2 regions of the Peribacillus sp. genome follow, and region 1 is predicted to be linked to the other one. Evidence: riboswitches for the same ligand, from Rfam matches in the RefSeq annotation. Region 1 holds a riboswitch; the other holds the start of a gene.
What was found. Region 1 has a riboswitch for lysine ahead of AC52RT_RS17305 (amino acid permease). Riboswitches for the same ligand answer to the same signal wherever they lie in the genome.
Positions count from the first base shown of each region.

Region 2: linked by a shared signal. The riboswitch ahead of AC52RT_RS07740 (aspartate kinase) and the one ahead of AC52RT_RS17305 (amino acid permease) in region 1 are both predicted to bind lysine.

Region 1 is NZ_JAZVJO010000522.1:5,720-12,444, reverse strand. Features, by position in the region: partial or broken gene AC52RT_RS17335 (proline dehydrogenase family protein) at 1-643, opposite strand, end outside; gene AC52RT_RS17330 (hypothetical protein) at 825-1,094, shown strand; gene AC52RT_RS17325 (spore coat protein) at 1,112-1,447, shown strand; gene AC52RT_RS17320 (DUF2573 family protein) at 1,479-1,730, opposite strand; gene AC52RT_RS17315 (GGDEF domain-containing protein) at 1,786-2,829, opposite strand; gene AC52RT_RS17310 (FtsW/RodA/SpoVE family cell cycle protein) at 2,992-4,164, opposite strand; lysine riboswitch at 4,535-4,714, shown strand; gene AC52RT_RS17305 (amino acid permease) at 4,807-6,255, shown strand; gene AC52RT_RS17300 (YhcN/YlaJ family sporulation lipoprotein) at 6,414-6,725, opposite strand, start outside.
Region 2 is NZ_JAZVJO010000247.1:121-3,760, reverse strand. Features, by position in the region: gene uvrC (excinuclease ABC subunit UvrC) at 84-1,856, shown strand; lysine riboswitch at 1,921-2,100, shown strand; gene AC52RT_RS07740 (aspartate kinase) at 2,204-3,439, shown strand; partial or broken gene AC52RT_RS07735 (DUF2507 domain-containing protein) at 3,563-3,640, opposite strand, start outside.

The DNA.
Region 1 (6,725 bases):
CTAAATGCATCCGGATAATGTTTTTATAGTTTTCATCGACATTCTTCTTTTCTGGGAAAGCCACCTCAGGTGATTCTTTGTATGCACCCTTAACAAGACGAAGATTAGGTTGAAACTCATTTAATTCTCGAATATCTTGTTCTGTTCGGTAAAGATAAGCTTGGATAACCGTACCAATATTGTCATATTCCCTTTTTAGCTTTTTAAAAATTTCGATCGTCTTACCGCATCGTTCGTAATCTTCCATATCAATGGTAATAAATACATTATGTTCTTGCGCTTTATCAAGAATCCTTCGCATGTTATTCATGACAACGTTTTCATTTAAGTCCAGACCCATAGACGTTAATTTTAAAGAAAGCTGTGAGTTGAGACCCCGTTTACCAATCTCTTCAATCGCAATGAGACAATTTTCAGCCATTTCATTCGCTTCTTTTTCATTATCCACAAATTCACCCAGGTAATCTATCGTTACAGCTAACCCTTGATCATTTAAATCCTTAATCGCTTCTGCTGCAAAATCAATTGTTTCTCCAGCCACAAACCGTTTTGCTCCAAAGCGCAGCCCATATCTTTTAGCTAATTTTGTCATACCTCTATTTTTCGATAAGAACAGAAAAAAATCTCTCATTGCTTTCTCCATATAGCTGCCTCCTGTATCCCTCCCTTTTATAAAGCAAGGGGAAAACTATCGCAAGATTATATTACCATTTATTTAATATAATGGATATATAATTCAAATCTTCAAAAAATATTTATTTTGTATAGTTTTTTTTGACGAGGGGAAAGTAAGAAAGTTCGTTTACTTGAAAAGGAGGATACAAATGCAGAACCAATCATTTGAACAGTCCAATCAGCAGCAAACACAAAGCACCATGGCACAACCTCCGAAGGTTATAACATCTAAGGATGCTCTCTATATTACAGACATGCTTTCATGGAATTTGTCAGCACTTAAAAAAGCCCATTTCTACGCAACTCAGTGCACGGACCCTCAGCTTGTCACGGCGATAAATGAATGTGGACAAATGCACCAAAGACATTATGAGAAAATTCTCTCACACTTGGATGCCGGTCAACAACAACTACAATAGTCTGAGGAGGCTTTCCTATGGATAATCAAAACCAAAATAAAGTTCAGAATCCAGAAACACCAGTACCTAAAACGCCGCAAATGAACGAGCGGGATTTTATCAATGATCTTTTAAGCACAGAAAAGTATATGAAAAGTTCCTATGATACGGCAATTAATGAAGCAAGCCACCAAGAGTTATATCAAGACATTCTTTCTATCTATAATGAAACAGCCGAGATGCAGCGGAACTTATACAATCTAATGTTCCAAAAAGGCTGGTACAGTCTCGAAAAAGCTGAGACTCAGAAAATAAGCCAATCACATCAACAATTTACTGACTACGAAAACCAATTTCCTTATTCTCTTCATTAAAAAGAAAAGGAGGCTTTACGCCTCCTCCTTATTATTCAGTTGATTTATTGCGGTGAGCATCATTCAATTGCTTAATCTCCGCAATCAGCTGTATCATTTCTTGTTTACTGTCTGGATAGATTTGATTCCAATGTTTAACGAGTGCAGGCATGGTTTTTGAAATCTGAGTATATAACGCATAATAACGAACTTTTTCCTTCAATTCTTCCTCGCCGCTTCCAAGTAATAGCTCTGAATATTTTTCGAGGAGTGCGTCAAATTGTGCTTTAAACTGTTCAGTCATCAAATTCCTCCTTTACTAGCTTCAATGATTAAATAGTATGAATGATTGACTAGAATTAGCAAGCCCGACACCTGTTCCGCTTCGCTTCATACAATTGATTATCCGCTGATTTAACATACTTCTCTACACTCTCCATGTCCTGAGGAACAAAAGAAGTTGCTCCTGTACTTACGGTTACATAGGCACGATCAGTTGACACTGAATGCGGTATTCTCAATTTTTCTACTTCTTGTCTTAATCTAGCAGCCAGTTTCGTGCTAGTGTATTCATTCGCATTCGGAAGGATGACCGCAAACTCTTCACCCCCATAACGAAACACCTTTCCTGAATCATTGACCGTTTTCTCCAAGACTTTCGCTATTTTTTTAAGACAAATATCTCCTTCTATATGACCATATGTATCATTAAATTTCTTAAAATAATCAATATCAAGCATAATCAGCGTCATTGTTTTTTTTTGTTTACGCATGTCCTCCCATACGTCATGTAAGTATTCCTCAAAATAACGCCGGTTTGGAATTCCAGTTAACCCATCTGTTAAGGATAGGAGCTTCAACTGATTGTTACGATTTTGCATCTCATTTCTATATTGAAGTAAGAAAGATACTTCTGTAAAAACGATAACTACTTCATCTATTTGTCTCTTCTTTGAAAGAATTGGATTAGTGTGCAGAAGAAGCCATTTCTCTTGACCGCTGCTTTTATGCTTTAAGCCAATCATTTGGTTTTGCATGGGCTGCTCATTCCTTAGTGTTAGAATAGATGGCCGTTTTTCTCGTGCTATAGGTAAACCATATTCATCTATAAGCTCCCAATCATCCATGCTTTCAGAAGGATTAGCAAACAGAATTTCTTTCCCTTTTTCATTAATTGTCGTCATCTTTCCTTGATGATTAAAGGTGGCGGTTCCATAGTGAATAAGGTTATTCTTTTGGTTCTCGGTTTTATATACATGGATTACGCAGCATCCATGTATCAGGCCAACAATAAGCAGGTAAACCAGATGTATGTTGAATAGCAGCCCCATCATAATAATAACTAGTAAACTGATTCCGATTATATAGTTATTTGAACCATGGCTTTTTGAGTATGTATGCATGCTGTAGTCCCCCGGGATAAATTTCTTTTCTACCTATTCCCTTTTTACCAGGACTAAAAACCTATAAATTCAGTTTTTACCTAATTTTAGACTATAAAAACCAACTAAAAAAAAAGCCTATTGCTAATGACCTGAAAAGGTCTTAACAACAAGCGTTTTTTACTAACTATTTGAAGAAAACATGTATTTTTTATAATGATAGCGGATGCTGAAGATCAGTCCCATAGCCATCATATTCCCCATTAGTGAACTTCCTCCATAACTGATAAATGGAAGAGGAATACCCGTAATTGGCAAGACCCCAATTGTCATCCCAATATTTTGGAAGACATGGAAAGTAATCATACTAATCACACCAACACAGAGATATGTATAAAAACGATTTTTCGTATACATGCCAGTTTTGGTTAAATGATATATTAATAAGAAGAATAAACTAATCAAAATACTTGAACCAACAAAACCAAATTCTTCGCCAATTACACTGAAGATAAAATCGGAATGACTTTCCGGGAGGTAGACTTCACGAGAACCGATACCTTTACCCGTCGTTTGTCCTGAGCCAATTGCCAGCAGTGACTTAGTCAGTTGAAAGCCCGTTGTACTCGAATAGTTATACGGATCAAGCCAAGAGTAAATCCTACCGAACTGATATTCCTTTACGCCTAAATATTTTTCTAGTAAGGCAGGCTGTTTCAATACTAAATATAAAATCAATGATCCAATTGAAGCAACCGCCGACACAATCGGCAAAAGTATTTTCCATGATATTCCTGAAATAAACATCATTCCAAGCATGATGGCTATAAACACCATTGAAGTCCCAAGGTCAGGCTGCTGCATAACAAGTGCAAGTGGAACCATTGTAACAATACCTAATTTAATTAACAGCCATAAATCTGTTTTAATTGTTTTTATCATGAATTTTGGATGATGACTAGAGATCGTTTTGGCCAATCCCATGATCAGGAAGACCTTCATAAACTCCGACGGCTGAATGGATCCAAGTGCCGGGATGATAAACCAACTCTTAGCACCATTTCGAACTGGTACGATACTTTCTGGTGCAATAATAAGTAAAAGTAACAAGAATAGTCCAAAACCGTATGCATACCAAGAAATTTTCATTAATTGATCAGAATCTAAAGTTATTACCGCTGCGATAATGCCCACACCCACGGCATACCAGAATATTTGTTTTACTAGAAAGTTTTCCGTATACTGCCCTGTTGTCATAGCACTGTATATGGCGATACAACTAGAAATACATAATAGAAATAAGATAAAAACTAAGGTGTAGTCGATGCGATTTGAAAATCTATTTTGCTGTTCCATTTTAAATCTCCCCTAACAATGCAAGCACTACTTAAAGCCATTTATCCATTATACTTTATCCAAGCAAAATCTCAACTATATCGCAGGATGGATAATATTTCATACCGTGCAAGAAGGTATACATTTTGGTTTTATTTGCTTTTATAATGACCGCGTTGTAGAAAAGCTCTTCATAACGACCATATTACTACCTCTAGAACAGATTGGAAAACCTCCATGACCGTAGTCAACTAGAAAAAAATCCAGCACGGTTATTGTCTAATTGAATGCATTAACGCATAAATAGAATTGCTTCCATATTTATTCATTGCACTCTACTTTAAAGTCATTTATAATTTTAACATAATTAATTTAATACTTCCTCATTAACCGATGAGTTAGAGGCTGCAGCTTATAAAAGTATGAAGGACGAGATTCAATGAAAATTTTTGACTCCTTCAGAAAGGATAAGTTGCCGAAGTTTGGGTATAACATTGTATACCCACGCTGGCGATGTTTTCAAATAGGAACATCTCTGTCACGTTTTTTAACGTGGGGTGCTATCTTCGGAAGGATAAACGGACTGTCAACAGCCGTCGATCTTTTTCGACTGCTGTTTTTTTGTGCCTTTTTTCTTCTAAATATTAAAGGAGTGTTAGTTCAGTGAAGAATTCACAATCATCAAACGGTCAACTACAACGTGGACTGAAAGCACGGCATTTAACAATGATCTCTCTAGGCGGAACCATTGGTACTGGTCTTTTCCTTGCCAGCGGGGGAGCCATTCATACGGCTGGACCAGGCGGAGCATTAGTCGCATATGCAGCAATTGGACTTATGGTTTACTTTTTAATGACTGGCCTAGCTGAAATGGCAGCGTACATGCCTGTCACTGGTTCATTCAGGGTTTATGCTTCACGATTTATTGATCCTTCTTTCGGTTTTGCGATTGGATGGAATTATTGGTATAACTGGGCAGTCACCATTGCAGCTGAGCTTGCCGCTGTTGTGTTGATTATGAAATTTTGGTTTCCAGACAGTCCGTCTCTTCTTTGGAGCGCGCTTGCTTTAATTATAATGTTTTTGTTTAATTACATGTCTGTTAAAGGATTCGGTGAAGCAGAATATTGGTTTGCTCTTATTAAAGTCATAACCGTTATCATCTTCTTAATTACCGGTATATTAATCATTTTCGGAATCATGGGTGGAGAAACAATCGGTTTCTCTAACTTTACAATTGAAGGTGCACCATTTAACGGCGGATTTTTCACCATTCTTGGTATCTTTATGGTGGCTGGCTTCTCATTCCAAGGAACAGAACTTCTAGGAATTGCTGCCGGAGAAAGTGAGAATCCAGAAAAAACAATCCCTAAGGCCATCAACTCCGTTTTCTGGAGAATTATCTTATTTTATATTTTAGCGATCTTTGTCATCGGAATGATTATTCCGTATACAGACGCTCGTCTTCTTAGTGAAAACGTTGCGGTTAGTCCATTCACACTCGTGTTTGAACGAGCAGGACTTGCCTTCGCAGCTTCCTTAATGAACGCCGTTATCTTAACATCTGTTCTTTCTGCTGGTAACTCTGGAATGTATGCATCAACACGGATGCTATGGGATCTTGCACGGGATGGGAAAGCCCCTAAGTTCCTTGGTAAACTAGATAAGAGAGGCGTTCCAGTTAATGCACTAATTATGACAAGCCTTGTTGGTACCCTTGCCTTTTCTACTACCCTCTTTGGTGATGGTGTGGTATACGTCTGGCTCCTAAATGCTTCTGGTATGGCCGGGTTTGTCACGTGGGTAGGTATCGCTATTGCTCATTACCGTTTCAGAAGAGCCTATGTAGTCCAAGGAAGAGATTTAAACGATCTTCCCTATCGGTCAAAGCTATTCCCAATTGGCCCTATATTCGCTCTAGGCGTCTGTCTCGTTGTTATATTCGGGCAAAACTATGAAGCCTTTACCGGTGGTTCAATTGATTGGTTAGGGGCAATCAGTGCATATATAGGCCTGCCTTTATTCTTTGTACTTTGGTTAGGCTATAAATTCATCAAAAAAACAAAAGTAATTCCTTTAGAAGAATGTGACTTTACTACAGAAGAAAAATAATAATGCGTACAAAAACCAGCCTCCCAATTTTGGAAGGCTGGTTTTTGTAAAATCAAATATATCTGAACAGGGCTTCCGCACAAGAAAGTAGCTGTTGCGCACAGCACATACCTGTTTTCGCACAAAAATGAGCTCGAAGCGCATCTGAAACCATCTCACTAATATGCCCGCGGGAAAACCCGTTTTACTACAGAACTGAATTCTTCATACATACCTGAGAGTGGTTTTCCATTCCTCACATCTCTTGCATATTGATCCATTCGCTTAACAAAGTTAGGACTAGTGGAAATGTAAACATGTTTGACTGTACGATCTGCTTCTCTCACTTTTTTGGCTATTCTCTGCTTTACCTCTTTAGAAAAACGCGTCTGTTTATCATCTGTAAGCTGTGCGGCAACATATGCCTGATCCCCAACCACGATTACCGTTGAACGTTTAATCTCTTTCAAATCATTCAGGCTTTTAGAAAT
Region 2 (3,640 bases), on a different contig from region 1:
GGTTTATCGCATGCCATTTTGTAGTATAGTTAGATTAGTGGGAAACATATGTACTATCTAAGATGTTAAGAAGGAGGCAGCCGATGAATCAAAGAATGAAGGATAAGCTTGCAATTCTTCCTGACCAGCCTGGCTGCTATTTGATGAAAGACAGGCAAGGTACGATTATCTATGTCGGGAAAGCAAAAGTGTTAAAAAATAGAGTTCGTTCTTATTTCAATGGGTCGCATGATGGAAAAACCCTAAGGCTTGTTAATGAAATCGAGGATTTTGAATATATCGTTACCTCATCGAATATTGAAGCGTTGATATTGGAACTGACGTTAATTAAAAAGCATGATCCAAAATATAATGTGATGTTGAAAGATGATAAAACGTACCCGTTTATTAAACTGACTGCTGAAAAACATCCAAAATTAATTATTACTAGAAAAGTAAGAAAAGATTCAGGAAAGTATTTTGGACCTTATCCGAATGTAATTGCTGCTAATGAAACAAAGAAGCTGCTTGATCGAATATATCCTTTGCGAAAATGCAACACGCTGCCAGATAGGGTGTGTCTCTATTATCATTTGGGGCAATGTCTGGCACCTTGTGTCTTTGATGTGCCGCAACAAGAGTATAAAAATATTGTGACGGATATTACTCGTTTCCTAAACGGCGGCTATAAAGAGATTAAAGCTGAACTGACAGAGAAAATGCATGCTGCAGCTGAAGCTCTTGATTTTGAGCGGGCTAAAGAGTACCGCGATAAAATTGCCCATATTGAGATTACAATGGAAAAGCAAAAGATGATGTCTACTGATTTTACCGATCGTGATATTTTCGGTTATGCCTTTGATAAGGGCTGGATGTGCGTTCAGGTGTTTTTTGTTCGTCAAGGGAAGTTAATTGAACGAGATGTTTCTTTATTCCCTATTTATGATGAGCCGGAAGAAGAACTTTTGACCTATTTAGGTCAATTTTATACGAAACCTAACCATTTTAAACCAAAGGAAATTCTTTTGTCAGAGGCTGTAGATGGTGAGATGGCTGAAAAGTTACTACAAGTAAAAGTTATTCACCCGAAACGTGGTCAGAAGAAGGATATGCTGCAGCTGGCAAATAAAAATGCTTCGATTGCACTTCAAGAGAAGTTCTCTTTAATTGACCGTGACGAAGAACGAACGATTAAAGCAGTGGAGAACCTTGGTCAAAGGTTAGGAATCTATACACCTCATCGGATAGAGGCTTTTGATAATTCAAATATACAAGGAACTGATCCAGTTTCTGCACTAGTGGTATTTATTGATGGAAAGCCTGAAAAACGTGAGTATCGGAAATATAAAATTAAAACGGTATCGGGTCCAGACGATTATGAAACCATGCGTGAAGTCGTCAGACGAAGATATACTCGAGTATTAAAAGAAGGATTACCGCTTCCAGATTTAATCATCATTGATGGAGGTAAAGGTCATGTGGATGGTGTTCGAGATATTTTAGAGAATGAACTGGGACTTGAAGTTCCTCTGGCGGGTCTTGTAAAGGATGAAAAGCACCGTACATCCTCACTGATGATTGGCAATCCTCTTGAAATCATACCATTGGATCGGAGCAGTCAGGAATTTTATCTGCTGCAAAGAATACAAGATGAGGTGCATCGATTTGCGATTACATTCCATCGACAACTTCGCGGGAAAAGCGCCTTTCAATCTTTACTTGATGAGATCCCAGGTGTCGGAGAAAAACGTAAAAAGCAGCTGTTAAAGCATTTTGGATCGGTAAAAAAAATGCGCGAGGCTGGGGTTGCAGAGTTTTTGGAGGCAGGAATGCCGCAGAGCGTAGCTGAGGAAATTGCAAGAAAATTGCAAGAATAGTGTTGAACCATTTATATCCCTATGCTATAATTCAGTATGAATTTATAAGTATTTACCAATTTAATGTGTTGATAGAGGTGCGAGATTCATTAGTATAGACTTGGAGAAGTATGAGCTTCCGTGAAAAGTCTAGAAAGGGAAAATCGCCGAAGCAGTTGAGTGCTCATCCACTCAAAGTGCTGGTCTGTACATTTAAGAGATGGCAGATTGTCAGAATGAAAAATTCTGGAGAGCTATCTCACTGTGTTAGCCGTATTCTTTTACGATATCACAGCAATGAGACTCTTCTCATTGCTGTTTTTTTGTGGCTATTTTGGAAACTAAAATAAGAGAGGGTGCAGCATGATATGGGGTTGATTGTTCAAAAATTCGGCGGGACTTCAGTAGGAAGTATAGAAAAAATTAAAAATGTAGCTGATCGAGTAATTGAAGAGGCTGCAAATGGAAATGACGTAGTCGTCGTTGTATCAGCAATGGGCAAAACAACCGATGAGCTTGTTTCCATGTCATACGATATAACCCAACGGCCATCGAAGCGGGAAATGGATATGTTACTTACTACGGGCGAGCAAGTAACGATTGCCTTTCTTACAATGGCGTTGATAGAAAAAGGGCAGGAAGCCATTTCCTTAACAGGCTGGCAGGCAGGGATTAAATGTGAAGCAGTGTATGGAAATGCACGGATTTTAGATATAGATACAGAAAAAGTACAGAATAGTTTGAATGAGGGGAAAATTGTCGTCGTTGCCGGATTCCAGGGGCTGGCCGAAGATGGGGGAATAACTACGCTTGGGCGCGGCGGATCTGATACGACGGCAGTAGCTCTTGCAGCGGCGTTAAAAGCAGATCGGTGTGACATCTATACAGATGTTACGGGGGTATTTACTACGGATCCTCGGTATGTGAAAAACGCAAGAAAACTTAATTCCATTTCATACGATGAAATGCTGGAACTAGCAAACCTAGGCGCAGGTGTTTTACATCCAAGAGCCGTTGAATTTGCCAAGAATCATCATATACCGCTTGAAGTCCGCTCGAGTACAGCACAAGAAAAAGGAACAATGATAGAGGAGGAAGCAACGATGGAGCAGAATTTAATTGTTAGAGGAATTGCATTTGAGGATCGAATTACACGAGTCACGATTTATGGATTAGCTGGAAGTCTCGGAACATTATCTACAATTTTTACTACACTCGCAAAGAACCAGATAAATGTTGATATCATTATTCAGAGTATGACAGAGCAAGACATGAATAATTTATCATTTTCTATTAAAAGCGAAGATGTCTCAAACCTGCTTGAGGTGCTAGAAGCTAATAAAGAAACAATGCCGTTCCAAAGAGTTGAAACAGAATCCAATCTGGCTAAGGTTTCAATTGTCGGTTCAGGAATGGTTTCGAATCCGGGTGTAGCAGCAGAGATGTTTGCTGTCCTTGCTGAAGCGAAGATTCAGATAAAAATGGTCAGTACTTCTGAAATCAAAGTATCGACCGTAATCCATGAGAAAGAAATGGTTACAGCTGTTGATGCCTTGCATGAAGCGTTTAGACTGGATGAACGTAAACCGTTAGAAGTATTGTAACATAATTTTTTTGCAAAAAAGATTCCCTTTGGCTGTCATAATTTTCTTGACAGCCTATTCGTTTTTCAATTCAAAAAAATGCCATCAATTCAACTAGATGAATTGATGGCTATCGTACCATGTTTATTGAATCGGATCTTTTAAATCCAACTTAACTAAGAAGGAAACTCTGCCGGCTCTTCGTTTGGGTTCCTCAAGAGC